4 regions of the Staphylococcus sp. HMSC068C09 genome follow, and region 2 is predicted to be linked to each of the others. Evidence: riboswitches for the same ligand, from Rfam matches in the RefSeq annotation. Region 2 holds a riboswitch; each other region holds the start of a gene.

Region 1 (8,294 bases), on a different contig from region 2:
CACCATACGTATGATTATTTTTTTATGTACAGGATGTTTTACTATTTCGTTAAGTTATTTATATCATGCTTTTTTTGTGTATGCGAATGTTTTGCTTTGAATTTTCTGAAAATTAAAACCTTATGATATAGGTACTATTAAAATGAAATTAAATGTGGTAATATTATTTAATGGTATAAATCGGAGGTATATTATGTCTAAATCAAAAAAATATTTTTATATATCAGTTATTCTTTTAATTATTAGCTTTTATTTTAATACATTTAATCCTTTATTAAGCATTCAATTTAAATCAATAAAAAATTTATTAATTGCATGTAGTATTGTAAATGTTGTCATCCTTATGGCTTCAATTATATTTTCTGATAAAGCAATTAAACATTTAAATTATAAAAATAAAGATTGGATTAAGACCGCTTCTAACATATTACCTTATCTCATATTGGTAGTAATTTTGTTCCATATTTTTGCTTCTATTACAACGTTTGGCATTTTTTCATAATCAAATACGCATAAAATGATATATAAAGGTGAGTATGTTATGCAATATATAACCGTGTTTATAGGTGGTATGTTGGGCGCTTTATTAAGATTTTTGTTTTCCTTTATGAATCAAAGTAACACCTTTCCAATTGGCACATTGATAGCTAACCTGTCAGGTGCTTTTCTTATGGGTTATCTATCTGTAGTAATGATTAAGTTATTTAAAGATCACCCTAAAATTAAAAAAGGTATTACAACTGGTTTTTTAGGCGCTTTAACAACATTTTCAACATTTCAATTTGAGTTAGTCACATTACTTTACAGCCATCATATTATCTTAGCTTTGGTTTATGCATTTATAAGTTATTGCTTTGGTGTTATCTTGTGCTGGATAGGTATGACATTAGGAGGTCTTACATCTTGATACAAGCTCTTTTAATTATGATTGGCGGTGGTTTAGGCGCTGTCGTTAGAGCATGGCTAACTGATGTCACTAAATCCAAATGGTCTACTTCAATACCTATTGCTACTTTAATCGTCAACTGGATTGGAAGTTTTCTCATTGGTTTAACAACTGGCCTCTCTATTCACTTAAACTGGATACATATGTTTTTTATTACTGGATTTTTAGGAGGTTTAACGACATTTTCAACCATGTCTTATGAGCTTGCGCAATGTCTAACACCGTCTTTTAAACTTTTTAAATTTATGATGTATTCTCTATTGCAATTTGTTATAGGATTTATTGCTTGTTGGATTGGTTTTATAATATAACAAAAGAGTGAACTGTGTAGTCAATTAACCTACAAGTTCACTCTTTTTTAATTAAATTTATTGACCTTCAAATGTATCTGGATCAGGTCCTATACGTTGATCTTTATTTAAATCATCAATTCGTTTCATTTGCTCTGCTGATAATTCAAAATCAAATACATCTATATTTTCTTCAATTCTGCTTGATGTAACTGATTTGGGAATAACGACGACGTTATGTTGCATATTCCATTTAATAATAACTTGTGCTGCTGATTTATTAACTTCTTTACCAATTTCATTTAACGTTTCATCGTTTAAAATTTGAGCATTCATAAATGGTGACCAAGATTCCATATAAATATTTTGAGCTTCTAAATATTTTCTAAGTTTTTCTTGAGTAAAGTATGGATGAAATTCTACTTGGTTAATGACTGGTTTAATTGACACTTGTGCTAATAATGCTTCAAAATGATCTGGATTAAAATTACTAACTCCAATGTTTTTAACTTTATTATCTTTATATAAATCTTCCATACCTTTCCATGTATCAATCATTATGGCTTCATTTGTCCCTGGCCAATGTACTAAGTATAAATCTAAATAATCTAACCCAAGTTTTTGGATACTAGTTTCGTAGGCTTGAGCCACATTTTTACGTCCGAAATCTTCGAAAAATAATTTTGATGTTACGAAAATATCTTCTCTATTTAAACCTGTTGATTCTAATCCTTCTTTGATACCTTGGCCTACTTGTTCTTCATTTCCATATACTTTAGCAGTATCTATGCTACGATACCCAGATTCAATAGCATGTTTAACTGCTTCTTTACAAGTATCGTCATTTTCTACTCGAAATGTTCCAAGTCCTAACATTGGCATTTGATTTCCATTATAGAATTCAATATAGTCCATCTTACTTCCTCCTTTAAAAATAACTATTCTGTATATACCCTAAAAGTATATTTATGAACATCGCTTATAATAAAAAAGTACCATCAAAATTTAAAATTTTGATGGTAGCCTCTCTTAGTTAAATGATTCAATTTTATCCATAATATTTTGTAATTCATCGACATTATATTGAATACGTCCATGGAATACAAATTTGTTAAAGAATTCGTCAAGTTGTTCAGGACCAACTAAAACCTTAACACTTGAACTTTGTGCATAGTTTGAAATCGTTACGTCTTTATCATGTTTAGGATTAAAATATAAAATTGATGTTGGCGTATATTTAAGTCCTAATTCTGTTTGTAAATCTGTAGCCAACTTCTCAATTGCAGAAAGTTGATCAGAATAATTAATAAATGATAGTTTCGAATGATTATCTTCATGTTGATCAAGAACTAACGTTTGAGGCGCTTGTGTATTTAAATCAAGTGTATCAAATACTTGCTTCAGCATTGGTAATTCTTGAAATTGTGCGCCACTAATTCCATTATAAACATGACCTTTTAATAATTGTGAATCAATGATATATAAACCAGTTCTAGTAAGCACAAGATGGCTAATACGTTGAATATTATTAAACTCATTACTTGGTAAAAAAATATTAGCCATTATATGCATATCTTCACGTCTAATACGTTTTTCTTTAACTAAACGGTCTCTAATACCAATGAGTCTCATATCAGTCACGTATTCACTTTTATTTTTAGAAAATAATTTCAAAGCATCAATTTCACGTTCTTTTCCATTAACTGTAACTTCAAATTCTTCTTTTTGTTTCGTTACTTGTTTTTTATTTTCAATACGTTCTTTTTCAAGTGCTTCCTCATGTGAAGATTTGAGTTGTTGCTCCTTGAGATTGTACTCTTCATTCGCTTTGTGTTTCATATTATTTTTACTTTTCAAAGCAACTAAAAATAGAATAAAACATATAATCGCTATGATTATCGCTGCAATTAAACCAATCTCAACCGGTCCAAATGAATTCATTAGATAACGCTCCTTTTAAACTGTCAATATCTATCTATTATAATAGAAATAGACGATAATTTCGAGGTTTAACCTAATTAACTGCTATATATCCTATGTTATTTTTGAACGGCATCTTTTAGGACATTCACTTTATCTAATTTTTCCCATGGTAACAATACATCAGTACGACCAAAATGTCCGTATGCAGCTGTTTGTTTGTAAATAGGATGTTTTAAGTCAAGCATTTTAATGATACCTGCTGGTCTTAAATCAAAATGTTTTCTTACCGCTTCAACTAATTGTCCTTCAGAAACTTTACCTGTTTTAAATGTATCAATAGCAATAGATACAGGTTCTGCTACACCAATTGCATAAGCTAATTGCACTTCACATTGCTCAGCTAATCCAGCTGCTACAATATTTTTTGCAACATATCTCGCTGCATATGCCGCAGAGCGATCTACTTTTGTAGGATCTTTACCACTGAAACAGCCACCTCCATGACGAGCATAACCACCATATGTATCTACAATAATTTTTCTTCCAGTTAAACCAGCATCTCCTTGAGGACCCCCAATAACAAATCGACCAGTTGGATTAATAAAGAATTTAGTTTCATCATCAATTAAACCTTCAGGCACAGTCGGATAAATGACATGCTCTTTAATATCTTTTTGGATTTGTTCTAATTCAATGTCTTCAGCATGTTGAGAAGATACCACAATCGTGTCAATACGTTTAGGTTTATCATTTTCATCGTATTCTACTGTTACTTGAACTTTACCATCTGGACGTAAATAACCTAAGGTACCGTCTTTACGCACATCTGATAAGCGTTTCGCTAGTTGATGTGATAAAAAGATTGGAAGCGGCATATATGTTTCGGTTTCATTTGTTGCATAACCAAACATTAATCCTTGGTCTCCGGCACCTGTTGCTTCAATTTCTTCTTCAGATATATCATTGCGATACTCAAGTGCTTTATCTACACCTTGGGCAATATCAGGTGATTGTTCATCAATAGCTGTTAAAACAGCCATTGTTTGATAATCGTAACCATATTTAGCTCTTGTATAACCAATATTTTTGATTGTTTCTCGTACTACTTTAGGAATATCTACATATGTAGACGTTGAAATTTCACCAGAAATTAAAGCCATACCTGTTGTTACTGTTGTTTCACAAGCGACACGTGCATTAGGATCATCTTTTAAAATTTCATCTAAAATCGCATCAGATACTTGATCGGCGATTTTATCTGGATGCCCTTCTGTCACTGACTCTGATGTAAATAAACGTTTATTATAAGTCATGATTTGCTCCTTTTTTTAACTATATTTACGAAAATTCTCTTTTGACAATGAGCTTAAAATAAAAGAGCCTTCTCAACTATCTAGATAGAGAGAAGGCTCTTAAACGTCCATTCGCTCTTATCGTTCAGACAAATATTGCGTCTGCAAACGGTTTGGCACCTTTCTTTTAAAAAAAGAGGTTGCTGGGTTTCATTGGGTCCATGTCCCTCCACCACTCAGGATAAGAGAATCCGTTAAGACCTATACTACATAAATACTTTAAAATTGTCAATTTTGATTTTTAAATGTTCTTTTATTTACAATGGAATAATTAAATTATTATGTTATACTTTTTAATGTAAGGGCTTACACATATAAATGAATAGATATTTGGAGGGATGTTGTATGTCAATAGATACATACAGTGAAACACCTAAAATCAAACACTTATTAGAGAAGGAAACGACTTTATTTCAACTTTCTACTACTCAGCTTTATTACAAGATTTTAAATAATAATGAAGGTGAACTTACTGAACTTGGCGCAATTAATATGAGTACAGGTAAATATACTGGTCGTTCACCAAAAGATAAATTTATCGTTAACGAACCTTCATATCGAGACAATATTGATTGGGGAGACATTAATCAACCTATAGATGAAGACGTGTTTTTAAAATTATACAACAAAGTATTAGATTATTTAGATCAAAAAGATGAATTATACGTTTTTAACGGTTATGCCGGAAGTGATAAAGACTCACAATTAAAATTAAAAATTATCAATGAGCTTGCATGGCATAATTTATTTGCACAAAACATGTTTATCCGACCTGAATCTATTGAGGAAGCAAGTCATATTAAGCCAAATTTCACTATCGTTTCTGCCCCTCATTTTAAAGCCAATCCAGATGTTGACGGTACTCATTCTGAAACATTTATTATTGTTTCATTTAAACATAAAGTGATTTTAATTGGTGGTACTGAATACGCTGGAGAAATGAAAAAAGGTATCTTTTCAGTGATGAACTACTTATTACCTATGCAAGATATTATGAGTATGCATTGTTCTGCCAATGTTGGAGAAAAAGGTGATGTTGCTCTATTCTTTGGATTATCTGGTACAGGAAAAACAACATTATCAGCGACGCCAACTCGCAAATTAATTGGCGATGATGAACATGGCTGGAATAAAAATGGTATTTTTAACATTGAAGGTGGTTGCTATGCAAAAGCTATCCACTTATCTAAAGAAAAAGAACCTCAAATTTATAATGCCATTCAATATGGTACTATTCTTGAAAATACAATTGTTAATGAACGTGGCCATGTTGATTTTGATGATAATACGAACACAGAAAACACACGTGCTGCTTATCCAATTCATCATATCGATAATATCGTATTACCTTCTAAAGCTGCACACCCTAATACAATTATCTTCTTAACTGCAGATGCATTTGGTGTACTTCCACCTATTTCTAAATTATCTAAATCTCAGGCAATGTATCATTTCTTAAGTGGTTTTACGTCAAAATTAGCTGGCACAGAACGTGGCGTGACAGAACCTGAACCATCATTTTCAACATGCTTTGGCGCTCCATTTTTACCTTTGCATCCTACTAAATATGCGAATTTACTTGGTAAGTTAATTGATGACCATGATGTTGATGTATATCTAGTAAATACAGGATGGACTGGTGGAAAATATGGTGTTGGACGTCGTATCAGCTTACATTATACACGTTATATGGTAGATCAAGCTATTTCTGGCAAGCTAAAACAAGCTACATTTACTAAAGATGAAATATTTGGTTTAAGTATACCAACTGAAATGGAAGATGTGCCTAAGACTATTTTAAATCCAATCCATGCTTGGAATGATCCTGAGGCTTATCGTCATCAAGCTAATGACTTAAAACAACGTTTTGAAGAAAACTTCAAAACATTTGGAGATGAAGTAAAAGATATTGCTAAAGATGGTGGATTTAGTCATTAATAATATATCTAAACAAAAGACTTACATGATAACTGTTATAGTCATCTTTGTAAGTCTTGTTCTATATTATTCATCCATTGATGTATATAATCTAAAACTTCTTTCAATGCTTTCGGTCTTGGGACATGGCCTTCGTCAAGTTGATAAAATGTATCATGTTTGACCCCTTTACGTTCTAGTTGTTCTTGAAGAAAATACGCTTGATGTATACCCACTTGCCAATCTTTACCACCATGTACAATTAAAATAGGTGGACTGTTTTGATTCAACGTACGTATCGCATTTCTTTGTTCATATGCCTTTTTATCTTTTTTCGGATGACCTACCATACGTCTTAGCATTCCCCTTAAATCCACACGTTCTTCATACATTAAATGAACATCTGAAACGCCACCCCAAATAATATAACTATCAACTGGATCATCCTGAAATGATAATAAACCTTGAATTCCACCTCTTGAAAATCCAATCATATGGACGAAAGCTTGGGGATACTTATTTTTTAATAATCGAATAAGTACTGTTACATCATGTAAATCAGCATTACAAAATTCATCTTTTCCTTCACTACCATTACTTCCTCTATAATAGGGACCTATAACTAATGTATACGAATCAGAAAATTGCATGAGTCTTGAAGCTCTTACTCTACCAACTTGCCCTTTTCCACCACGTAAATACACTACAATTCGTTTAACATTATGATACGCTGGGATCATCTGTAACGCTTTTACATTTAATTCGTCTACTGTATAAGTTATTTCCTCAAATCGATGAGTGTTGGATTCAACAGGCATTGTTCTAATATTTGTAATACCCAAGATCTTTCACCCTTTCTAAACATTTTAAAATTGCTTCATCTTTAATTAAATAACTTTTTGGTGCTCAGGAATCTCATTAACTAGATGAAATAATATAGGACCCTCTGTTTCCAAATAATCATGTTTATGTTCAATTGATTTCACTTTAATCACGTACACATCTTTTTTAAAAAGTGACTTATCAAAGGTATGAACTTGATATTGCGCGATATAATATAAGGCTTCTACCTTTCCACCTGTTTCTTCATAAAGTTCTCTAGCAATCGCTTGTTGACTAGTTTCATTAATTTCAACTTTACCTCCAGGGAACTCGATACCTCTTTTAGAGTGTTTAGTGAATAATAATTGATTTTGAAATATCGGAATAGCTAAAACGTGGTTTCCATTCGGTATATCGTTATCAGTTTTATATTGCATCGTGACTCGTCTATCATCTTGATCGATAAACTCCATATCACTCATCCCCCTCTTAAATATGGTAGAATTATTTAATAATCAAATGTCTATAGGAGGTTTATTTATGCTTAAAAAATTATTTCTAAGCATCATTCGTATTTATCAGCATTTCATCTCCCCTATGACACCACCAACATGTCGATTCTATCCTACTTGTTCTGAATATACTAAAGAAGCTATAGAAGTATATGGAGCATTTAAAGGTGGCTATATGGGAGTAAAACGTATTTTAAAATGCCATCCATTTCATGAAGGTGGATTTGATCCCGTACCTTTAAAAAAAGACAAACATACACATCATCATTCATAAACAGATAATGCATTTATATTAACTTTAGGGGGATTGAAATATATCAATCCTTCTTTTAATTTGCCTATGCCTTGTGTAAAGTCTGTTTCAAAATAATATCCATCTGGAGTAATATCTCCTGGATAAGACCCTTCTTTTGCTAATAAAGCAGTAAAATATCGACTAAGTCCATATTCATACATCCCACCAACGATCACTTTAATATCTTTCTCTTTTAATAAGTGAATGAGTTCTAGCGCTCTATCTATTCCTCCCAGT
Region 2 (8,294 bases):
CCTTGTTGGATATCATCAACAGCAATTAAAATACCGTATTCTCGACATAACGCTTCAAGTGCTTCAAAATAGCCTTCTACTGGTTCTAATAGTCCACCATCTCCTTGAATCGTTTCTAACACAATACAAGCTACTTCCTCAGCTGGAACATATTTAGCAAACATCTCTTTCAATGGCGCTAAATATTCTTCAACAGTGTTTGATTTAGATTGTTCAAACATCCCTCTGTATTTATCTGGAAATGGAATATGATAAAAACCATTTAATAAAGGGCCATAATGTTTACGCATATTTAAACTGATAGCCGACATTGATAACGCTCCAAATGTAGAGCCATGATAAGCATTTGTAAAGCTGATAATATAGGGTCGTCCCGTATAAGCACGTGCAAATTTGATAATACCATCATTCGCATCCGAACCACTCAAACCAAATGTGACACGTTTTTCATAATCACCTGGCGCAATATCGCATAACTTTTTAGACAGTTTCACTAAAGGCTCGTGATACATATATGCGGGGGTATAATGAATAAATTTATCTACTTGCTTTTTAATCGCCTCTGCTACCTGTTGTGGTGCATGACCCACATTTTGTGAGCTTGCACTAGCTAACAAATCGATGTATTCTTTTCCATCTATATCTACTAAAGTTGCTCCATATCCATGATCAATCACTAATGGATAATATTTTATACGTCCTGAAGTAGCAAAATACTTGCTCTCTTCTTTTATCATATCCTCTGCTTTACTCAAATTGACTCATCCTCTCCCAAAGTATCAACAACTTATATCTAACTTTCTTTATTGACTTCAATTCTTGTGATAATAATCAATATCTTACTAATAATTGTCAGATTTGTAAATATTTTCAGAAAAATTAAAATATATTGTTTCTATCTTTTAAACAATGATAAATATAAATCATAAAAGGCCTCTAATAGAGACCTTTTATGACTTATTTGTTTTCGTATGGAATAACATCATCGCCATATTCTTTTTTAATATAGGCTTTGATTTCTTTAGATTGCATAACTTTTAATAATGTTTGGAATTTTTCATCATTTTTATGACCTTCTTGCACGGCAATCGTATTCGCAAATGGTGATGATTTACCTTCCATAACAATAGCATCTTTAGACGGTTTTAAACCATTATCAAGCGCATAGTTTGAATTTATAATTACTGCAGCTCCTTCACCATTCTCATATGTTTTTGGTAAAAACTCTGCCCCTTGTTGATGGTTAAATTTCAAGTGTTTTTTATTTTCAGCAATATCTTCAAATTTTGCATTTTCAATTTTAACGCCTTTTTTTAATTTAATTAATCCTTCATTAACAAAGAAAGATAGAAAACGTCCTTCTTCTGCAGGATTATTAGAAACGTAAATCGTCGATCCATCTGGAATGTCTTTTAAATTTTTATATTTTTTACTATATACACCCATAGGCGTTGTAAACACTTTACCTAATTCTTCAATTTTATAACCATGACTTTTCTTTTCAGCATTCAAGTATGGAACGTGTTGGAAGAAGTTCGCATCAACATCGCCTTTATCTAATAATTTATTAGGCACCTTATAATCATTAACTTCTTTGACTTCTAAATCATATCCTTTTTTCTTCATTTCTTCTTTAGCTTTTTTCAACACATCACCATGAGGTGCTGGCGACGCTGCTACGGTAATTTTTTTATTATCTTCTTTCTGATTTCCACAAGCCGTTAGCGTAATAATTACTAATACAATACTGATCATACCTATTAATTTTTTCATATGTATTGACACCTTTTTATAAATTTTCAACTCTCATTTACTCTTACTAGATATGTAAAGACATAAAAAAATACTTTCTACTATTAAGAGAAAGCATCGATACACTTTCTCTCATCTTCTAAAGTATGATTAACTTTATGTGAATTAGCACCATGTCATACCATGACGGTTGCTGGGTTTCGTAGGGCACATCCCTCCACCACTCTTGATAAGAGTTAATAGATTATTGAATTATTAATAACTTATCATTGATTTAAACGTTGGTCAATATGTTTTTTTAATATTCTAAAAATTCAAAAAGTGTTAAACCAAATATTTCAGGGAATATTCTTATACTATGTATATAAGAAGGAGGGAAATTATGATCTATTATTTTTATCATTGTCTTAGTGCTTTAGTTATAAGTATCATCTTATTAATTACAATGGCTATAATGGATGTCTTAGTTCAATCGACTCATCTTACTTTATTGTTAATTAATATTGATTTCTTAATTGACCCAAGCAAAATGCCATTATTATTAGAACTAGCCATTCATATTTTTATAGGATGGTTAATATATTTTATTTTCTTACTTATTTATCATGTCTTTAAACCATTATATAAACTAAGTTATGTCTTATTAATGATTGTTTTTGCCTCTCTTTATCCGTCACTCATCGCTATGGCAAAGCGTTCATTCTTTCACTTTAACTGGACAGAATACGGTTTATGGATGATTGCTCATATTATTTTTATGATTTTAATGGCTTGTTCCATTTCATATTTTTCTAAAAAGAAATATTAATACCTTATATAAATTATGTGATAAATATTGATTTAATGTTTACAAAACATTTATTCTTTAAGTTAAGTTAAAGATTTATTATGATTTTTTTTAAAACCCTGTTTCTGATCTATTCAAATGCTACACTCTAGTTGTAATTGATCATGAATGAAATGGGGTTTTCATTATGAAGAAAGTATCTTTCATCGCATCTACACTTTTAACAAGTACAATGCTACTTACAACGACTCAATCTGTAGAAGCACATACTGCTGACTTAGTGACTAAAGAAAACGCTAAACAAATTGCTACAGATGCATTATCTAATAGTGGAGGTAATCCAAATCTACAACGACTTGGTCGTACTGTTGACAAAGGCGCATACTTTGAAATTATAAGTCATAATAGATTAAATGAAGGCAGTGGAATGTATAAAGTTTATAAAAATGGCGAAGTTGAGTACAAAAATGGTACATATAGTGACTTTAATCAACTTCAAGATACACGTATTCATGCAGAATCAGGTATCGCTAAAGCTGCTAAAACACCTTCCTCTTCTAATGATAAACAAGTTAATTCTGTTGATTGTGCACGTGAACTCAATCGTTATTATGTAGGAACAGTTGCTTCTTCTGAGGTGCCATCCTCTAAGTCACTTAAAAATACTCAAACATCACAATCTTCTGTTAAAACACTCCCAAGTACTGGAGACGATACACAACAACACTCAACTCAACTTTTAGCCTCACTTCTATTAGTTATGGGAACTTCATTATTACTTAAACGAAAACATCATAGTCATTCTTATTGATCTACTAAACATTTTTAATAAATAAAAAAGGAGTGAGTCAACAAATTCAAAATGAATTCTGACTCACTCCTTTTGTTTAATCATGATTTCGTTTAAATAGTTCTACAAGATAAATCATTTCCATACTAAATTAATATACAAGAAACTGTCTCTATATTATTTATTTTTATTATCCGCTTGTTCATTATCTTGACTATCAGAATGTTGATCATCTTTGTTTTTAGTTTGTTCTACACCTTCAGGGTCTTGTTCTTTAGCATTGCCTTTTTTTGGATTATAATTAACACCTTCTGTATAATCATTACCTGCATTCCATAATAAGAACTCATTCACACCGTTATCTTTTAAAGCTTGAACTTCTTCAGATATCGCTTTTGCATCATAATCAATATAATTACCAGCCCCTAAATATGAAGCGGTAAAGTCTTGAATCCATGGTCTTGAAATAGGCTTATCTTTACCTAATGTATCTAATAAACTATTTTCTTTTTGAATATAGCGATTAACTGTTTTATATGGCTCAGTATCTGGTGCTTGTAAACCGAAATCTCCATTACTCCAATGAGATGGATAAATCATTGATGAAATGGCATCTACATTTTTAGAAATTTTAGGGAAGCTTTGACCAATACCAGGTGCATTTTCAACTAATGCAGAATAACCAAATACATCAGCTGACACATTAACTCCCATTGGTTTTAATTCTTTATTTGCGTATTCTAAGAATTTAGTAATTGTATCCACACGTTGATCGCCTGAACTCATCTGACTATTTTTATATTCACCTTTATTATAAGTTAAGCTATCTGCTTGATTTTCAAATCCTTCTGGGAAGCGTACATAGTCAAATTGAATATCTTGGAAGCCTGCTTTTGCAGCTGCTTTTGCAACATCAATATCATACTTCCATACTTCCTTCATAAATGGATTAACAAAGCTATCCCCTTTACCATTTGTCCAAACAGAACCATCACTATTTTTGAATGTCCATTCAGGGTGTTCATTTGCTAATTTTGTATCTTTAAATGTCACAATACGTGCAATTGGATAAATATTATTATCATGTAGTTTTTTTAATAATTTTTTACCATCTACAATATCAAGCGTATTTTTATCCACTTGTTTATTGCCTGTATTTAATTTCATAGTAATGTTACCTGTATCATCTTTCACATCGATAACCATGGTATTTAAATTAGAATCTTTGATGAATTTAACTAACTCATCCATTTTAGCACCCTGTGTAGAATTACTTGTTACATAAATCCCTTTAACACCATCTTTAGGATACTCTACTTTATTTTCATTTGTATTTTTATCATTATTCTTTTTCAATGCATCACTTTGACTATTACCACTTTTATTACTAGATTGCTCATTTTTCTGATTTCCATCTTTTTGTCCACTATCAGATGCATTATCTCCATTACTACAAGCCGCCAATAATAGAGCACTTGTTGTTAATACAGCAAAAATTTTATTTTTCTTCATTACTGTTCCTCCAAGAAAGTATATAAGTATTAATTAAGAACTTAGTTATCATATATAAACGATTTAAAAATAAAGACTAACTTCAATTAATAAGAACTTAACTTACTTTAGAATAGCATATTTTAACAAAAAATATACGATACACTAAAGTTTTATAAAATATTCTATTTAATATTTACATATATTAAAATTTTAAAGAAAACGTAAAGATAATGCTTTAGAATCATCGATGATCCACTGAACATTTGGTATTGATCTTTTCATTTGTTGCATGATAAATTGCTCATTATTTTTAGGAAAATCCCAAATATACTTAATAAATTCAAAACTTAATGTTTTAGGATTTCCTCCGATATGTTCTCTGTTAAATAGTGAATATATGTAACGCTTGATTACTCTAAGTATACATTTTACTCTTGGTTCTTTAATCCATATGACTTTAGTTGCATATTTTAATCTCATACTAAGTGTACTAGAATAATTTCCATCAATAATCCATTCCTCTTTTACTACAATAGATTCAAGTTTTTGTTTTAATTCTTCAAAAGTAATGACGTTTTTATTATTAAGCCATTGAATTTGATCAATATGGTAAAGTGGCAGTTGATATTTTAAATGTAGTTGATATGCCAATGTTGATTTTCCAGAACCAGGGCTACCAATAATTAATATACGTTGTTTCATAACAATCCCCTTTGAATATGTTTGAATGTTTACATTAAATGTATAAATACGGTAATTTCATAAAATTGTAAATTGTTAATTAAGAAATTTCAATAATTAATTACTTTATACTTGAGAATATTATTATTTTTTACGATAATGATATTGAAAGTTTATTAAAGGAGTGAAAGGCATAATGAATAAAGAACAATTAGAAAAAGTAAGTCATGGGAAAGGATTCATCGCTGCATTAGACCAAAGTGGTGGTAGTACTCCAAAAGCATTAAAAGAATATGGTGTAAACGAAGATCAATACAGCAATGATGACGAAATGTTCCAACTTGTACATGATATGCGTACACGTGTTGTCACTTCACCTTCATTTACTTCAGATAAAATTTTAGGTGCGATTCTATTTGAACAAACTATGGATCGTGAAGTTGAAGGTAAATATACTGGTGACTACTTAGCTGATAAAGGTGTCGTTCCTTTCTTAAAAGTCGACAAAGGTTTAGCTGAAGAGCAAAATGGTGTCCAATTAATGAAACCTATCGACAACTTAGATGAAACTTTAGACCGTGCAGTTGAACGTCATATCTTCGGTACTAAAATGCGTTCTAACATCTTAGAATTAAATGAACAAGGTATCAAAGACGTTGTTGAACAACAATTTGAAATTGCTAAAAAAATCATTGCTAAAGGTTTAGTACCTATCATTGAACCTGAAGTAAACATTAACGCTAAAGACAAAGCTGAAATCGAAGAAGTATTAAAAGCTGAACTTAAAAAAGGCTTAGATTCTTTAAATGATGATCAATTAGTAATGCTAAAATTAACTATCCCTACTAAAGCTAACTTATACAAAGAATTAGCTGATCATCCAAATGTTGTTCGTGTTGTTGTATTATCTGGTGGCTACAGCAGAGACGAAGCAAACAAATTATTAAAAGACAATGATGAATTAATTGCAAGCTTCTCACGTGCATTAGCAAGTGATTTACGTGCAGGCCAATCAAAAGAAGAATTTGATAAAGCTTTAGGCGATGCAGTAGATTCAATCTACGATGCTTCAGTAAATAAAAATTAATAGTCAGATTTTTATTTAAAAGTGATGAGTCACGTGCTCATCACTTTTTTCATGTTTTTAAGCAGTTATAACCATTAAATTTATTTAATAAAAAAACTGTTAACAGAACGTGATGTCCTGTTAACAGTTTTCTAATTTTTCTTATTTAGCATTAGTATTTTCATAGAAACCTAATTCTAATTGTTTAGATGTTAAACGACGAGTTTTTCTCATTAAGTCAACATCATGAATTAATGATTCACCATATGAAGGAATCATTTTTTTGATTTTTGGTTTCCATTCATCTAAATATTGTTCGAAGTTTCTTTCGATAACTTCTAACGCTACTGAAACTGATGTAGAAGCCCCTGGTGATTCACCAAGTAAAGCAATGATAGAGTGGTCTTTAGAGTCAACCACTTCTGTACCGAATTGGATGAATCCTTTACCTTCTTTTTCATCATCTTTAATAACTTGTACACGTGTACCAGCAGTATATACTTGCCAATCTTCATCACGAGCTTCAGGGTAGAACGTACGTAAGTGGTTCATACAACCTTCTTTAGTCATGATGATTTGGTCAAATGAATATTTAAGTAATGACATATTCTTAACTGCTGCAGCTAATAACGTAGTGATATTGTGTGGTTTAACTGATTTGAATAAATCTAAGTTAGAACCGTGAATTAAGAATTTAGGGCCAACATTTGCGAATGGTCCGAATAATAATGTTCTTTCACCATCGATATAACGAGTATCTAAGTGAGGAACAGTCATTGGTGGTGTGCCAGGTGGCTCTTTACCATAAACTTTCGCATCATGTTGTTCGATAACTTCTGGATTTGTACAAGCGATAAATTGACCAATGATTGGGAAACCACCGATATGTTTACCTTCTTCGATACCAGTTTTTTGTAATAATGGAATAGATCCACCACCAGCACCGATGAATACATGGTCAGCTTCTTTAGTAAAGACTTTATTGTTAGCTAAATCTTTAATTTTAACTTGCCATTTACCGTTAGATAAACGTTTGAAGTCTTGTACTTCATGATTATAGTTGACGTTTACGTTTGAATCGTCGTTTTGTAAGTTATGTGCCATTTTACGAGTTAATTCACCGTAGTTAACGTCAGTACCTTCGTCGATTTTACTAGCAGCCATTAAGCCATCATCGAAACGACCTTGCATCATTAATGGAATCCATTTTCTCATTACTTCGATGTCTTCAGTGTATTCGATATCATCGAACATAGGGAAATCTTTCATTTTTTCGTAACGTTCTTTTAAGAATTGAACGTTGTTTTTACCACGTACGAAACTGATATGTGGTAAAGGATGAATGAAATCTCTAGGATCTTTAATTTGTCCTGATTCTACTAAATGACCCCAAAATTGTTTAGAAATTTCAAATTGTTCGTTAATTTCTTTTGCTTTTTCAATGTCAATCGTACCATCTGGTTGTCTTACAGTATAGTTTAATTCACATAATGCAGCGTGACCAGTACCAGCATTGTTACGTTCATTTGAACTTTCGATACCTGGACGATCTAAACGTTCATAAAGATCGATGTTCCAGTTAGGTACAAGTTCATTGAACATAGATGCAACTGTTGTACTAATTACACCAGCACCGACAATAATCATATCTTTTGATTCTGTCATGTTTGTACACCTCTCCAAAAATTATGTTTCACAATATATTATAATTACCTGTTGCTCTT
Region 3 (8,294 bases), on a different contig from region 2:
GCTTAGGTGAACCTCAAGCGCCAGGGCAGATTCATGTTAAAGAACTAAAAAAACAATTATTATTTTACGAAAGCATGTAGTATACATTGAAATGTCATCGATATCCGCGTATAATTGATAATAGTTATCAATATAGAGGAGCGATAATTGTGGAATTACAAGAAGTAATTTCTTTAAGAAGAAGTATAAAGAAATTTAAACATGATATGGTGATTAATGATGAAGATGTATTTAAAGCCATAGAACAAGCTACTGACGCTCCTAATCATGGTATGAGAGAACCGTGGAGAGTTATTCATGTTTCTAAAGATAGATTAGGAGATATGAGTAGAGATATTACACGTTTTGCCTTTCCAAATAGTCCAGAAAAACAAGAAGATCATTATAACGCGGTGACAAATTTAGGAGGTATGTTAGTTTTAGTACTTAAAACTGACCCACGACAACGACAAAATCGCGAAAACTTTTTTGCGATGGGTGCATACACTCAGAATCTAATGTTATTACTTTATGAAAAAGGTATTGGTACATGTTGGAAAACGCCATTGTACATCTTTGAACCAAAAGTAAGAAAAGCGTTTGGTATTGCTAAAGATGAAGCTATTGCAGGTTTATTGTATCTTACTGATTTAGAAGAGGTACCACCTAAAGCAAAACGTAAAAATAAACATTTAATCTCAGAATACTAAAGAAACCACACTCAAAATAACGAGTGTGGTTCTTTAATTATTTATTAAATGTTTCTTTTAAGAATGATTCAACTTGTTCAGGTGATTTTGCATTAGCAGAATGCAAATGAGCTTGTTTTTGACCATTTTCAAATATAAGTAAACTTGGGATACCCATGACTTCATTGTCTGATGCTACATCTTCTAATTCATCACGATTTACAGAATACCATTTATAGTCGTTATACTTGTCAACGATTGGATCAATCCACATATCCATTGCTTTACAATCAGGACACCAACCAGCTTCAAATTTTACAATTACAGGTTGTTCACTTTGAATAACTGAATTAAATTCTTCAGTAGTAGTAATATTTTTCATACTTTACACTCCTTTTAGCTTGTTTTATATATTATAACTAATTACTAATATTTAGAAAAAAATAAAGCTTAAAAAGTAGAGCGTTTATTTAAATAATTTGATATATTTATAATAAGTTTAAATAGGAGGATAATACTGAATGATTAAATTTTATCAATATCCAAAATGCACAACTTGTAAAAAAGCTGCTCGATTTTTAGATGAGCATGGAGTGAGTTATGAGTCTATAGATATTGTGCAACACACACCTACAAAACAAGAATTCAAAGAGTTAGTAGTTAAATCAGAAGTGGAAATAAATAAATTCTTTAATACACATGGTGTGAAATATAGAGAACTTGGTTTGAAAGATAAATTAAAAAAATTATCTAATGATGAAAAATTAGAACTCTTATCCTCAGATGGAATGTTGGTAAAACGTCCGCTAGCGGTTTCAGGTGAAAAAGTTACATTAGGTTTTAATGAGGAACAATATAAAGATGTATGGTTATAGAAAGTATAATCACAACTTTTAATATTAATAGTTGAATGAAAACTTACGGTATGGCATCATTAAATTGTAATTATTTTTAGGAGGGGATTTTCGTGGCAGTACCGAGCGAATTCAAATATTCTAAGGAACATGAATGGGTTAAAGTTGAAGGAAATACGGCAACAATTGGTATTACTGAATACGCGCAAGGTGAATTAGGAGACATCGTATTTGTCGAATTACCAGATGTCGATGATGAAATTAATGAAGGGGATACATTTGGTAGTGTTGAATCAGTAAAGACAGTATCTGAATTGTATGCACCTGTCTCTGGTAAAATTGTTGAAACAAATGACGAATTAGAAGATAGTCCAGAATTTGTTAATGAATCACCTTATGAAAAAGCATGGATGGTAAAAGTTGAATTAAGTGACGAAAGTCAATTAGATGAATTACTATCAGCTGAACAATACTCTGAAATGATTGGCGAATAATTTTTTAAAACTCCTTGATATTAAATCTAGGAGTTTTTTATATAATTATATTAATTATCTGTAAATTGTGTTTATATTCATCAATAACGTGAAAAAGTAAATGATTGTTTAATATCGACTTAGAAGGTGGATGAACATGGCAATTTTAAATAAAGTTATCATTGTTGAAGGTAAATCTGATAAGAAGAAAGTGCAACAAGTCATTGCTGAACCTGTAAATATTATTTGTACACATGGTACAATGAGTATCGACAAACTAGACGATATGATAGAAACGTTATATGGAAAACAGGTCTATATTCTTGCCGATTCAGATGATGAGGGCGAAAAAATTAGAAAGTGGTTTAAACGTTATTTAAGTGAAAGTGAACATATCTATGTAGATAAAACATATTGTGAAGTCGCACGTTGTCCCAAAAATTATCTTGCTCATGTATTGAGTAAATACGGATTTAACGTAAAAAAAGAGAAAAAACTTATACCTAATTTAAGTTCTGAAAGGTTAGTACTTGTGAATGAATAATTCTATTAAAATCGAAGACATCAAAGAACACTTTGATAAAGATAAACATTTAATATTTGGATATACTCCTATGTGTGGAACATGTAAGATTTCAGAGCGCATGCTAGATATTGCAAATGATATCGAACAATTACCACTTAAAAAAATTGATTTAAATTTCCATAAGTATTTTAGTGAAGAATATAAAATTATGTCTGTACCTGTACTGTTAATTATGGATAAGGATAAAGAGGTAGATAGAATCTATGCATTTCAATCCGTGCCATATTTGTTAGAAAAGTTAAAAAAATGATTGACGAATTATTAGTACAGTGATAGGATATAAATTAATTAAATAGTGCGAAAACTCTTATCGAGAGAGGTGGAGGGATGTGCCCTACGAAGCCCGGCAACCGTCTATAATGGAAATGGTGCCAATTCACATAAAGTTTAAGACTTTAGAAGATGAGAGAAAGATAATTTTAAATGCTTTCTCATCTCTCTAGATGGGAAAGCATTTTTTAATTACATAAGGAATTTAAGGGAGGCATTTAACGTGATTGAGTTAAATCAAGTTGTTAAACGCTATCACACAAAGAACAAAGATGTACTAGCAGTAGATCACGTTGACTTGAATATAGAATCAGGCTCAATTTTTGGAGTGATTGGGTTTTCTGGTGCTGGTAAAAGTACGTTAATTCGAATGTTTAATAATCTAGAAGAACCGACTTCAGGGGATATCATTATAGATGGAGACAATATTAACAAACTTTCTAAGTCAGATTTGAGAAAAAAACGACAAAAAGTAAGTATGATTTTCCAACATTTTAATTTGTTATGGTCACGTACTGTCATTAGTAATATTATGTTCCCACTAGAAATAGCTGGAGTATCTCGTGCAGAAGCAAAACAAAGAGCTTTAGAACTTGTAGAGTTGGTCGGTTTAAAAGGTCGTGAAAAAGCTTATCCTTCAGAATTATCAGGTGGTCAAAAACAAAGAGTTGGGATTGCTCGTGCATTAGCGAATGATCCGAATGTCTTATTATGTGACGAGGCTACAAGTGCGCTAGATCCACAAACAACGGATGAAATTTTAGATTTACTATTAAAAATAAAAGAAGAAAGAAATCTAACGATTGTGATTATTACACATGAAATGCAAGTGATTAGACGCATATGTGATGAAGTTGCAGTGATGGAAAATGGGCGTGTTATTGAGCAAGGTAATGTTGATGAAGTATTTGAAAATCCTCAACATGAGGTGACAAAACGATTCGTGAAAGACGATTTAGACGACGATTTTGAAGATTCAATTAAACATCTAGAACCATTGAACAAAGACGCTTATATTGTAAGATTGAATTTCAACGGTAATAATACCACACAACCTGTTGTATCTGATATTACGCGAATGCAGAATATTGAATTAAATATTTTGGAAGCAAATATTAAAAATACACGTACAGGTTCAATTGGATTTTTAATTGTACATATTCCACATATTAGTGAAGATGGATTTAATACATTTGTAACTGAGTTACATAAACAACACGTAAATGTGGAGGTGATTAAACATGGATAAATCATATGGTGATATCTTCCATGAAATGATTACTATGCCTAACGTGCAATGGCCTGAAGTTTGGCAAGCAATATATGAAACACTTTATATGACTGTAGTGTCAACCATTTTTGCTTTTATCTTTGGCTTAATCTTAGGTGTGCTGCTTTTCTTATCAGCTAAAAGTGATGCACCTGGAGCTAAAATTTTCTATACGGTAGTTTCATTTATAGTTAACTTGTTCCGTGCGATTCCATTTATTATTTTAATTTTGTTATTAATTCCGTTCACAAGTGTATTATTAGGTACAATTAGTGGACCGACGGGAGCACTTCCAGCATTAATCATTGGCGCTGCACCGTTCTACGCAAGATTAGTTGAAATCGCATTTAAAGAAATCGATAAAGGCGTTATTGAAGCAGCATGGTCTATGGGTGCGAATACTTGGACAGTCGTTCGAAAAGTATTGCTTCCAGAAGCAATGCCAGCACTTGTTTCAGGTATTACAGTAACTGCTATCGCTTTAGTTGGTTCAACTGCTATTGCAGGCGTTATTGGTGCAGGTGGTTTAGGTAACTTAGCTTACTTAACTGGTTTTACACGTAACCAAAACGACGTCATTCTAGTGTCAACCGTATTTATTTTAATTATTGTATTTATAATCCAATTCATCGGGGATTGGCTTACAAATAAAATTGATAAACGATAATAGAAAAGAGGACAGATTAAATGAAAAAACTTTTAAGTTTAGTATTAGTACTTACACTGACAGTTGTATTAGCTGCTTGTGGTAAAGGCGGAGACGAAAAAGATAAAAAAATCGTTGTAGGTGCCTCACCAGCACCACATGCTGAAATCTTAGAAAAAGCAAAACCACTTCTTGAGAAAAAAGGTTATAATTTAGAAATTAAAACAATCAATGATTACACTACACCTAATAAGTTGTTAGATAAAGGTGAGCTTGATGCTAACTACTTCCAACACGTTCCTTATTTAAAAACTGAAAGTAAAGAAAAAGGATACAAAATTGAAGATGCAGGTAAAGTTCATTTAGAACCAATGGCTGTTTATTCTAAAAAATACAAAAGTTTAAAAGACCTTCCTAAAGGTGCGACAGTTTATGTTTCAAATAACCCAGCTGAACAAGGTCGTTTCTTAAAATTCTTCGTTGATGAAGGCTTAATTAAAATTAAAAAAGGCGTAAAAATTGAAGACGCTAAATTTGAAGATATTACTGAAAACAAAAAGATATTAAATTCAATAACAAACAATCAGCTGAATATCTTCCAAAAATCTATCAAAATCAAGATGTAGATGCAGCTATTATTAATTCAAACTATGCTATTGATCAAGGCTTAAGTCCACAAAAAGATTCAATTGTAGTTGAAAAACCTAATAATAACCCTTATGCAAACCTAATTGCAGTTCGTAAAGATCATAAAGATGATGAAAAAATTAAAGCTTTAGTTGAAGTATTACAATCTAAAGACATTCGTGATTTCATCAATGAAAAATACAAAGGTGCAGTTGTACCTGCAAAATAATGAATAATAATGCAGTAAAAAACGGTTCACAAACAAATATGTGAACCGTTTTTTTATTTTATATCAATACATTTATTGCAGTCATTTATATTATAAACTTGAATCGTCTTGATATAGTATTCCAACGCCGATACCACCTTGACCCATCGCATATTCAAATTTAACAATTTCTATATATGGATGTTCTTCTAAGAATGCATTGACTTTTTTATTTAAACCTTTTTCTGTCATAGCAGTAAAATTAACAAATGTCATAGTTATCATCTCCAATTGGATAAGTAAATTGAACAATGTTATTATAACAATTATTTTAATTAGACAGAAAATATAAAAAAATAACAGAATTTATGTTTATACATGATATGTATTGGGTATGTTAATATTACAAAAATCATTTAAGAATGAAATGTTTAACAAGGAGGAATTTAAAATGGCAGAAGATAAATTTGAACAAGCTAAAGGTAATATTAAGGAAACAGTTGGTAATGCAACTGATAATAAAGATTTAGAAAAAGAAGGTCAAGGCGACAAAGCTTCAGGTAAAGCTAAAGAAGTGGTTGATAACGTTAAAGATAAAGCAAATGATGTTATTGATAAATTAAAAGGCGATAAATAAGTCGTTTTAACTAGAAGAGAACGCATGTGTTAAACACATGCGTTTTTTGTTTATTTTAGAATATTATGTCTGAGTATCATTGTTAGACGTAATCAGTCCTAATGAATAACTTACTATATATCCTATTACTAAAGAAATAATCGAAACAATCCATTCTACTGGTGATTTAGGAATTCCTGGGAATACAGCATAAATTGAACCAATAACAAAACCAGTAATTAAGGCAAATGTTCCAATAAAGTGGTGGGTTAAAAAGTATTTTATAATACGGCTTGAAAATAGAAATCCACATAAAATACCTAAACCAACTACTATTAATATAGGCAGACCGGTAAAGTTAAATTTAGCTAAATTAGCAATAGCTAACATTATTGTTCCATATGCACCGAATACAAGTAGCATAAATGAGCCAGAGATACCTGGAAGTAGCATTGCACTAGAAGCACAAACACCTGCTATAAAATATTTAATAATAAGACTAAAAGATAATTGAAGTGTTAAACTTGATTGCTGTGTGCTAGGATTTAATAACGTTAATGCCACTATAACTATGATTCCTAAAATTAATAATCCATAGTGTTTAGTTGTAAATGTTTTTTTAAAATCTGAAGTTTTTAATAAGTAAGGGACAATGCCTATAATTAAACCAGTAAAAAAGAACATCGTTATTACATGATGATGATCGAGTAGGTAATGAATTAAATTACTAAGTACACCAATCGCTAAAATCATTCCTATTAATATAGGAAGTAAAAATTTTAGACTTGGCCAAAATCGTTTAGAAAACAATCCACTAATGGATGAAATAAAACCATCATATATTCCTAAAAGTAAAGCAATGGTACCTCCACTAATTCCTGGAACTAAATCTGAAGTTCCCATCGCAAATCCTTTTAAAATATTTTTCCATTTGAATGTCATAAAGGTCTCCTTTCTTTATTGAGTTAATACGAATACTACCAAATTTTTAACTTACATTGAAATATTAAGTAGTCAATCATCGTTAATATATAGATGCCTATTGAGAACAGATGCCTTTTGATTATCAGTCGCACTTGAAAATTGAAGTCATTTCGAAACAATTTTGACGAAAATATAATCTTTTTTGTCATTTTAATAAGTTTATATTGGGGACTATTTACGTTATAATTAAGTGTATTAAAGTGTTAGAAGTCTTTTTGACTATAAATTAAAATTACTATAAACTAGTTAAGAAAACTTTATATTTTATGGAGGGAATATAAATGTCATCAACATTGGAAATTAAAGACTTACATGTGTCTATTGAAGATAAAGAAATTTTAAAAGGTGTTAATTTAACAATTAATACTGGTGAAGTTCACGCAATCATGGGACCTAATGGTACAGGTAAATCAACATTATCTTCTGCAATTATGGGTCACCCAAGTTATGAAGTTACTCAAGGTGAAGTATTACTTGATGGCGTAAATATTTTAGAATTAGAGGTTGACGAAAGAGCAAAAGCAGGTCTTTTCTTAGCAATGCAATATCCATCAGAAATTACTGGTGTAACAAATGCAGACTTTATGCGTTCAGCGATTAATGCAAAACGTGAAGAAGGTCAAGAAATTAACTTAATGCAATTTATTAAAAAATTAGATAAACAAATGGATTTCTTAGATATTGATAAAGATATGGCGCAACGTTATTTAAATGAAGGTTTCTCAGGTGGGGAGAAAAAACGTAATGAAATCTTACAATTAATGATGTTAGAACCCAAATTTGCGATTTTAGATGAAATTGACTCAGGTTTAGATATTGATGCATTAAAAGTCGTTTCTAAAGGAATCAATGAAATGCGTGGTGAAGATTTCGGTGCATTAATGATTACACACTATCAACGTTTATTAAACTATATTACTCCTGATAAAGTACATGTTATGTATGGCGGTAAAGTTGTAAAATCAGGCGGTCCAGAATTAGCTAAACGTCTTGAAGAAGAAGGTTATGAATGGGTTAAAGAAGAATTTGGTGCAACTGAATAGGTCATTAAATAATATAAAAACTATTCATAAAAAGAACTGATTGATTTTA
Region 4 (8,294 bases), on a different contig from region 2:
CTTTATTTATTTTTATATTAAAATAAGACTGCCCTGAGAAAGGTAAATTCAAAAATATCGAAAATTTCTGATATTTTTAAAACGTTGAAGTATCAATATTTCTAAACGCCCTTCTCTCTAACCTCACTCAAACGGACGTCTAAAGATATTGAAGCGTCTATTAGATTATATTAGACTGAATTTAATTAAAATATATAGTCAATTTGAAAATACATATATAATGGGGGAGCTAACATGACGTCACATGTAACATTTCAACAAGGAGTCAAAGAATGTATTCCAACACTACTAGGATACATCGGTATAGGACTATCATTTGGCATTGTGGCAGCTTCTCAGGATTTTAGTGTTCTAGAAATTCTTCTGTTATGTTTATTGGTTTATGCAGGCGCAGCACAATTTATTATTTGTGCTTTAGTTATTACTGGTACACCTATATCAGCAATCGTGTTAACAACGTTAATTGTGAATTCCCGCTTCTTTTTATTGTCTATGACATTATCACCTAATTATAAAGATTATGGTATATGGAATCGTTTAGCTTTGTCTTCTCTTCTTACTGACGAGACCTTTGGGGTTGCTATAACGCCACACTTAAAAGGGGAAACAATTAATGACCGATGGTTACATGGATTAAATATTACTGCTTATTCATTTTGGGCAATCGCTTGTGTGTTAGGAGCAGTCTTTGGGAAATACATCTCTCATCCTGAAATGTTAGGATTAGACTTTGCGATTACAGCTATGTTTATTTTCTTGGCTATGGCTCAATTTGAAACGATTACACGTTCCAAAATAAGTATATATATCGTATTAATTGCGTTCGTTATTGTAATGATGTTCATTTTAAGTTGGTTGATGCCCTCTTATGTGGCCATTCTTGTTACATCAATTTGTGCTGCAACACTTGGGGTGGTGATGGATCGATGACGATAACTGGACATATGCTTTTACTCATCGTTTTATGTGGATTAGTGACATTAATTGTACGTGTCGTACCCTTTTTAATGATTTCACGTATTCAACTGTCAGAAACAGTCATCAAATGGCTGTCATTTATTCCGATTTCATTATTCACTGCGCTAGTTATTGATAGTTTTATCGTTCAACATAAAGGCATGCAGGGCTTTGAATTAAATATTCCATTCATTGTAGCAACCATTCCTACAGTCATTATCGCAGTTGTGACGCGTAGTCTAACCATTACTATTATTGTAGGTATTATATTCATTGCAGGTATACGATGGTTCTTTTAATCCATTTATTTACTGCGCATTGAAGTTAACCAGACAATTGTATTAAAATAAATTTAAATTAAACAATGCAATCAATATATAGATACTCTTATTTTGAGAAGTAGAGGGAATTGGCCCTATGAAGCTTCAGCAACCGACAAATCATTGTACGGTGCTACAACCAACGAGATACTCGAATGATAAGTACTAAAGTATTATCGCTTCACACTTTTAAAATTAAGAGTAGAAGCGATTTTTTTATTCTAAGGAGGCATAGCATGACAAATTATACAGTAGATACATTACATTTAGGTGCTTTTACAACAGAATCAGGTGAAACAATTGAGAATCTAAAATTGCGTTATGAGCACGTAGGTTATTCGGGACAACCGCTTGTTGTGGTTTGTCATGCTCTGACTGGTAATCATTTAACTTATGGTACAGATGAACATCCTGGATGGTGGCGTGAAATCATTGATGGTGGTTATATGCCAATCTATGATTATCAGTTTCTTACTTTTAATGTTATTGGAAGTCCTTTTGGTTCAAGCTCCCCATTAAACGATGCTCATTTTCCTAAAACAATAACATTAAGAGATATAGTTAAGGCAATTGAATTGGGAATAAAGGCCCTTGGATTTACTAAAATCGATATTTTAATTGGTGGCAGTTTAGGTGGCATGCAAGTGATGGAATTATTATATAATCATCAATTCGAAGTAGATAAGGCAGTCATCTTAGCAGCTACAGATAAAACCTCTTCATACAGTCGTGCTTTCAATGAAATTGCACGTGAAGCGATTCATATTGGAGGTAAAGAGGGACTTAGTATTGCAAGACAACTTGGATTCTTAACATATCGTTCTTCAAAAAGTTATGACGCGCGTTTCACACCAGATGAAGTAGTCAATTATCAACGTTATCAAGGCAATAAGTTTAAAGAATCCTACGATTTATCGTGTTACTTAACGATGTTGAATGTCTTAGATAGTCATCATCTTGATCGTCAGCGCGATGATGTGGATGAGGTCTTCCAATCTTTAAATACAAAAGTACTAACTATGGGCTTTACAGATGACTTGTTATATCCAGATGATCAAGTTAGAGCAGTAGGAGAACGTTTTAAATATCATCGTCACTTTTTTGTTCCAGACAACGTAGGCCATGATGGTTTTTTACTTAATTTTAATGACTGGGCACCTAACTTGTATCACTTTTTAAAAGTTTCGAAATTCAAACGAAAATAATAGATAAGAGAACAGTTAACACATTTGTTTAATTTGAATATAGAGGTTAAAATAGACGTTATAGTCAAAAAAGTATAGGAGTGGCGAATGTGTTTTCAAAAGTACATCCTAAAGCAATAATTATAGGAACTATCGTGCTTGTAGCAGTTGCTTTAGTTACGTATGTATTGCCAATAATTGGTCTGATTCTATGTTTATTCGCTACCATTCCAGGGATTATCATGTGGCATAAATCAATTGCTACATTTGGAATTGGAGCTTTACTCACTGTAGTCATCACGACCTTATTAGGGAATACCTTTGTATTAAGTGCCATGATTCTAGTTTTATTACTAAGTTTTGTAATTGGCCAATTATTAAAAGAACGTACATCTAAAGAACGCATCTTATATATTACAACAATGTATATAAGTATTGTGACGTTAATTGCATTTATGTTATTACAAGCGTTCAAAAAGATTCCAAATACCGAAGTATTGATTAAACCAGCAAAAGACGCAATGAACAATGCGATTGTAAATTCAGGCGTTGAATCAGATTATAAGATCATCTTAGAAGAAGGATTTCGTCAAATGGCTGTTCAACTTCCAAGTTACATCATTATTATGGTCTTTCTTTTAGTTTTAATTAATATCATCATTACATTTCCAATTTTACGCAAATTCAAAGTAGCAACACCTATTTTTAGACCTTTATTTGCTTGGCAGATGAATCGCACATTATTATGGATTTACATGATTGTGCTAGTATGTGTGATGTTTGCGATGAAACCAAGTATATTCCAAAGTATCGTATTGAATTTCGAAGTTGTGTTATCATTATTAATGTATATCCAAGGATTGAGTTTGATTCATTTCTTTGGAAAGGCCAAACGATTACCTGATGCGGTATCTATATTATTAATGGTCGTGGGGACAGTGATTTCACCCTTTACGCATATCGTATCATTACTTGGCGTACTTGATTTAGGAATTAACTTAAAACGAATGATTAAAAAATGACTTTAAAAAGTGAATAGAGGTGGAAGAATGAACCGTCAATCCACTAAAAAAGCATTGCTTATTCCTTACATTTTGATGGTGCTTACGGCAATTGCAATTGTTATTGTAGGGTTTATATTTAAACCTTTAATTGCAACGTTTACGGCGATTGCTTTAATCATTATGATCGTCATTAGTGCGGTATTGATTAAACAAGCATTATCAAAAATGGATCATTATGTGGATAATCTGAGTGGTCATATTTCAGCAGGAAGTAATAAAGCAATTAAACGCATGCCAATTGGTTTAGTTGTGATTGATGCTGACGATCACATCGAATGGATCAACCAATATATGTCTGAACATCTAGAAACGAATGTCATCTCAGAACCAGTCAATGAAGTTTTTCCGAATATTCTTAAGCAACTTGAAAGAATACAAGAAATAGAAATCGAACATGGTCAGTACCATTATCATGTGCGTTATTCTGAAGAAGAACGTTGTTTATATTTCTTCGATATTACAGAAGAAGTACATACAAATGAATTATATGAAGAATCAAAGCCTATCATTGCAACGTTGTTTTTAGATAACTACGATGAAATTACACAAAATATGAATGACACACAACGTTCTGAAATCAACTCAATGGTGACACGTATTATTAGTCGATGGGCAACTGAATATAACATTTATTTTAAACGTTATAGTTCAGATCAATTCGTAGCGTATTTAAACCAAAAAATCTTAGCAGAAATAGAAGATTCTAATTTTGATATTCTAAGTCAGTTACGTGAAAAAAGTGTAGGCTATCGTGCACAATTGACATTAAGTATTGGTGTTGGTGAAGGTACCGAAGATTTAATTGAACTTGGTGAATTATCTCAATCAGGACTTGATTTAGCCTTAGGTCGTGGAGGAGACCAAGTTGCAATTAAAAACATGAATGGTAATGTCCGCTTTTACGGAGGTAAGACTGACCCGATGGAAAAACGAACACGTGTTAGAGCACGTGTTATCTCTCACGCATTGAAAGATATCTTAACTGAAGGCGACAAAGTGATTATTATGGGACATAAACGTCCCGACTTAGATGCGGTTGGCGCAGCTATTGGAGTATCTCGATTTGCGTCAATGAATAATTTAGAAGCATATGTGGTACTTAATGAAGAAGATATCGATCCAACATTAAGTCGTGTGATGGAAGAAATTGATAAAAAACCTGAATTGAAAGAACGATTTGTGACATCTGATGAGGCTTGGGATATGATGACGTCAAAAACAACGGTTGTTGTGGTAGACACACATAAACCTGAAATGGTATTAGATGAAAATATTTTAAATAAAGCGAATCGTAAAGTAGTCATTGATCATCATAGACGTGGAGAAAGCTTTATTTCAAATCCATTACTCGTTTATATGGAACCTTATGCAAGTTCAACTGCAGAACTTGTCACAGAGTTATTAGAATATCAGCCAACAGAACAACGTTTATCACGTTTAGAATCTACAATTATGTATGCAGGTATTATTGTTGATACACGTAATTTTACATTACGAACAGGTTCAAGAACGTTTGATGCGGCAAGTTATTTACGTGCGCATGGTGCCGATACAATCTTAACGCAACAATTCCTTAAAGATGATGTTGATACGTATATTAATCGTTCTGAATTGATACGTACAGTTGAAGTTCAAGATCACGGTGTCGCGATTGCTCACGGTTCTAATGATAAAATCTATCATCCTGTAACAGTTGCACAAGCTGCGGATGAATTGTTAAGTTTAGAAGGCATTGAAGCTTCTTACGTTGTAGCGAAACGTGAAGATAATCTTATTGGTATTTCAGCACGTTCATTAGGCGGTATTAATGTTCAATTAACAATGGAAGCCTTAGGTGGCGGAGGTCACTTAACAAATGCTGCAACGCAAATAAAAGGTGTCACTATAGAAGAAGCAATCGAGCAATTACAACAAGCAATTACTGAACAAATGAGTAGGAGTGAAGATACATGAAAGTAATATTTACACAAGATGTTAAAGGTAAAGGTAAAAAAGGTGAAGTTAAAGACGTGCCAGTAGGTTACGCAAATAACTTTTTATTAAAAAATAAATATGCTGTTGAAGCAACACCAGGTAATTTAAAACAATTAGAACAACAAAATAGACGTGCTGAAGCGGATAGACAACAAGAAATCGATGATGCTAAAGCATTAAAAGCAAAATTAGAAGATATCGAAGTTGAAGTAAGTGCTAAAACTGGTGAAGGCGGTAAATTGTTTGGTTCTATTAGTACAAAACAAATTGCTGACGCATTAAAAAATCAACACGATATTAAAATTGATAAACGTAAAATGGATTTACCACACGGTATTCACGCGTTAGGTTATACTAATGTACCTGTTAAATTAGACAAAGAAGTTGAAGGTACAATTCGCGTACACACTGTAGAAAAATAAAAAGATTTAGGACAAATAGGTAGTCCATTCTTTTAAAAGCAATTCATAGAAAGATATAATGTTGCACTAGCATGTCGAAAATTTTAAGATAGATGGGTGTAATGATTGATGGATAATATGTATGATCAAAGACAAATGCCCCATAACAATGAAGCTGAACAGTCTGTCTTAGGTGCAATTATTTTAGATCCAGAATTAATAGGTTCGACTCAGGAGGTATTACTTCCTGAGTCGTTTTATAGAGGTGCACACCAACATATCTTTAGAGCAATGATGAACTTAAACGAAGATGCTCATGAGATTGATGTAGTCACGTTAATGGAACAATTAACGAAAGAAGGTACATTAAGTGAGGCTGGTGGCCCTCAATATTTAGCTGAATTATCGAATAATGTACCGACGACACGTAATATTGAATACTATAGAAATATAGTTGCTAATCTTGCGCTTAAACGTCGATTAATTCAAACAGCTGATAGCATTGCGAATGATGGGTATAATAATGAGCTTGAATTAGATGCTATTTTAAGTGATGCTGAAAAACGTATTCTTGAACTCTCAGCAAACCGTCAAAGTGATGGATTTAAAGATATTAGAGATGTCTTAGGTCAAGTATATGAGACTGCAGAGGAACTTGATCAAAATAGTGGGCAAACGCCGGGTATTCCTACTGGATACCGCGATTTAGACCAGATGACTGCGGGCTTTAATAGAAATGATTTAATTATTTTAGCAGCCCGTCCTTCTGTAGGTAAGACTGCCTTCGCACTTAATATCGCTCAAAAAGTAGCCACTCATGAAGATAACTATACAGTAGGTATTTTTTCACTTGAAATGGGTGCCGATCAACTTGCGACACGTATGATTTGTAGTTCAGGAAATGTAGATTCTAACCGTTTAAGAACAGGGACAATGACAGAAGAAGACTGGAATCGATTTACGATTGCAGTAGGTAAATTATCGAGAACAAAGATTTTTATTGATGATACACCAGGAATTCGTATTACAGATTTACGATCAAAGTGTCGTCGTCTTAAACAAGAACATGGTCTTGATATGATTGTCATTGACTATCTACAACTTATTCAAGGGAGTGGCTCACGCTTTTCAGATAATAGACAACAAGAAGTCTCTGAAATCTCACGTACGTTAAAAGCCATCGCTCGTGAATTAGAATGTCCCGTTATCGCACTGAGTCAGTTATCTCGTGGCGTAGAACAACGTCAAGATAAACGACCAATGATGAGTGATATTCGTGAATCAGGATCAATTGAGCAAGACGCAGATATTGTTGCGTTCTTGTATCGTGATGATTATTATAATCGAGGCGATGGTGAAGAAGATGACGATAGTACGCAGTTCGAACCTCAATCCAATGACGATAATGGTGAGATTGAAATTATTATTGCCAAACAACGTAACGGCCCGACAGGCACAGTGAAGTTACACTTTATGAAACAATATAATAAATTTACAGACATTGATTATGCACATGCAGACATGTCATAAAAATATTTTTTACCGTACATTATTATTATTTTTAATATAAATGTACGGTTTTTATTTTGTTTTTAAAAAGTAAAGTTAAGTGAAGTATGTGTATTAAACATTTGTAAAACTGACTTGAGATACTGGTAAATTAGCAATTTTAAAGGTTTTTTAATAAAAAATACGTATTTATTTGACTGATGTGAATGCTATTTTTAATGTTCGATTTTTATTTGCATTATATGAAACGTATTGATAGAATACTTAGTGGTTAATTGAGAAAACTTTGGAGGTGCTCACATGTCATCAATCGTAGTAGTTGGGACACAATGGGGAGACGAAGGTAAAGGTAAAATTACAGATTTCTTAGCAGAACAAGCAGATGTGATTGCGCGTTTTTCAGGTGGTAATAACGCAGGTCATACCATTCAGTTTGGTGGAGAAACATACAAATTACATTTAGTACCATCAGGTATTTTTTATAAAGATAAATTAGCAGTGATTGGTAATGGAGTGGTTGTAGATCCTGTTGCATTATTAAAAGAATTAGACGGTTTAAATGAACGTGGTATTTCTACAGATAATCTACGTATTTCAAACCGTGCGCAAGTCATCTTACCGTATCACTTAGCACAAGATGAATATGAAGAACGTCGTCGCGGCGATAATAAAATCGGTACAACGAAAAAAGGTATTGGACCAGCTTATGTAGATAAAGCACAACGTATTGGTATTCGTATGGCTGATCTATTAGAAAAAGATACATTTGAAAGACGTTTAAAAGAAAATATTGAGATTAAAAATGCATATTTCAAAGGGATGTTTAATGAAACTTGTCCACACTTTGATGAAATGTTCGATGAATACTATGCCGCTGGTCAACGT

What was found. Region 2 has a riboswitch for S-adenosylmethionine ahead of HMPREF2930_RS09740 (MetQ/NlpA family ABC transporter substrate-binding protein). Riboswitches for the same ligand answer to the same signal wherever they lie in the genome.
Region 1: another riboswitch for S-adenosylmethionine. It lies ahead of metK (methionine adenosyltransferase); the one in region 2 lies ahead of HMPREF2930_RS09740 (MetQ/NlpA family ABC transporter substrate-binding protein).
Region 3: another riboswitch for S-adenosylmethionine. It lies ahead of HMPREF2930_RS05420 (methionine ABC transporter ATP-binding protein); the one in region 2 lies ahead of HMPREF2930_RS09740 (MetQ/NlpA family ABC transporter substrate-binding protein).
Region 4: another riboswitch for S-adenosylmethionine. It lies ahead of HMPREF2930_RS04170 (homoserine O-acetyltransferase MetX); the one in region 2 lies ahead of HMPREF2930_RS09740 (MetQ/NlpA family ABC transporter substrate-binding protein).

What each region holds. Positions count from the first base shown of each region.
Region 1 covers NZ_KV813741.1:2,833-11,126, forward strand. Annotated here, with positions in the region: gene HMPREF2930_RS01895 (hypothetical protein) at 194-502, shown strand; gene crcB (fluoride efflux transporter CrcB) at 542-907, shown strand; gene HMPREF2930_RS01905 (fluoride efflux transporter FluC) at 904-1,257, shown strand; gene HMPREF2930_RS01910 (aldo/keto reductase) at 1,315-2,151, opposite strand; gene HMPREF2930_RS01915 (NERD domain-containing protein) at 2,266-3,177, opposite strand; gene metK (methionine adenosyltransferase) at 3,276-4,472, opposite strand; SAM riboswitch class I at 4,587-4,699, opposite strand; gene pckA (phosphoenolpyruvate carboxykinase (ATP)) at 4,857-6,449, shown strand; gene HMPREF2930_RS01930 (alpha/beta hydrolase family protein) at 6,491-7,270, opposite strand; partial or broken gene ytkD (RNA deprotection pyrophosphohydrolase) at 7,251-7,723, opposite strand; gene yidD (membrane protein insertion efficiency factor YidD) at 7,791-8,036, shown strand; gene menC (o-succinylbenzoate synthase) at 8,027-8,294, opposite strand, start outside.
Region 2 covers NZ_KV813778.1:40,939-49,232, reverse strand. Annotated here, with positions in the region: gene HMPREF2930_RS09745 (aspartate aminotransferase family protein) at 1-755, opposite strand, end outside; gene HMPREF2930_RS09740 (MetQ/NlpA family ABC transporter substrate-binding protein) at 958-1,773, opposite strand; SAM riboswitch class I at 1,882-1,988, opposite strand; gene HMPREF2930_RS09735 (hypothetical protein) at 2,135-2,560, shown strand; gene HMPREF2930_RS09730 (LPXTG cell wall anchor domain-containing protein) at 2,727-3,350, shown strand; gene HMPREF2930_RS09725 (putative glycoside hydrolase) at 3,507-4,841, opposite strand; gene HMPREF2930_RS09720 (P-loop NTPase family protein) at 5,034-5,525, opposite strand; gene HMPREF2930_RS09715 (fructose bisphosphate aldolase) at 5,701-6,591, shown strand; gene lqo (L-lactate dehydrogenase (quinone)) at 6,733-8,235, opposite strand.
Region 3 covers NZ_KV813756.1:128,567-136,860, forward strand. Annotated here, with positions in the region: gene aroD (type I 3-dehydroquinate dehydratase) at 1-80, shown strand, start outside; gene HMPREF2930_RS05390 (nitroreductase family protein) at 150-689, shown strand; gene HMPREF2930_RS05395 (thioredoxin family protein) at 727-1,050, opposite strand; gene HMPREF2930_RS05400 (arsenate reductase family protein) at 1,190-1,543, shown strand; gene gcvH (glycine cleavage system protein GcvH) at 1,636-2,016, shown strand; gene HMPREF2930_RS05410 (toprim domain-containing protein) at 2,153-2,539, shown strand; gene HMPREF2930_RS05415 (thioredoxin family protein) at 2,532-2,831, shown strand; SAM riboswitch class I at 2,886-2,990, shown strand; gene HMPREF2930_RS05420 (methionine ABC transporter ATP-binding protein) at 3,075-4,100, shown strand; gene HMPREF2930_RS05425 (methionine ABC transporter permease) at 4,093-4,788, shown strand; partial or broken gene HMPREF2930_RS05430 (MetQ/NlpA family ABC transporter substrate-binding protein) at 4,809-5,623, shown strand; gene HMPREF2930_RS11545 (hypothetical protein) at 5,714-5,878, opposite strand; gene HMPREF2930_RS05435 (CsbD family protein) at 6,054-6,239, shown strand; gene HMPREF2930_RS05440 (polyprenyl-phosphate transporter PopT) at 6,303-7,160, opposite strand; gene sufC (Fe-S cluster assembly ATPase SufC) at 7,484-8,245, shown strand.
Region 4 covers NZ_KV813755.1:9,028-17,321, reverse strand. Annotated here, with positions in the region: gene HMPREF2930_RS04180 (AzlC family ABC transporter permease) at 235-930, shown strand; gene HMPREF2930_RS04175 (AzlD domain-containing protein) at 927-1,256, shown strand; SAM riboswitch class I at 1,342-1,442, shown strand; gene HMPREF2930_RS04170 (homoserine O-acetyltransferase MetX) at 1,514-2,482, shown strand; gene HMPREF2930_RS04165 (YybS family protein) at 2,572-3,483, shown strand; gene HMPREF2930_RS04160 (DHH family phosphoesterase) at 3,511-5,478, shown strand; gene rplI (50S ribosomal protein L9) at 5,475-5,921, shown strand; gene dnaB (replicative DNA helicase) at 6,030-7,430, shown strand; gene HMPREF2930_RS04145 (adenylosuccinate synthase) at 7,710-8,294, shown strand, end outside.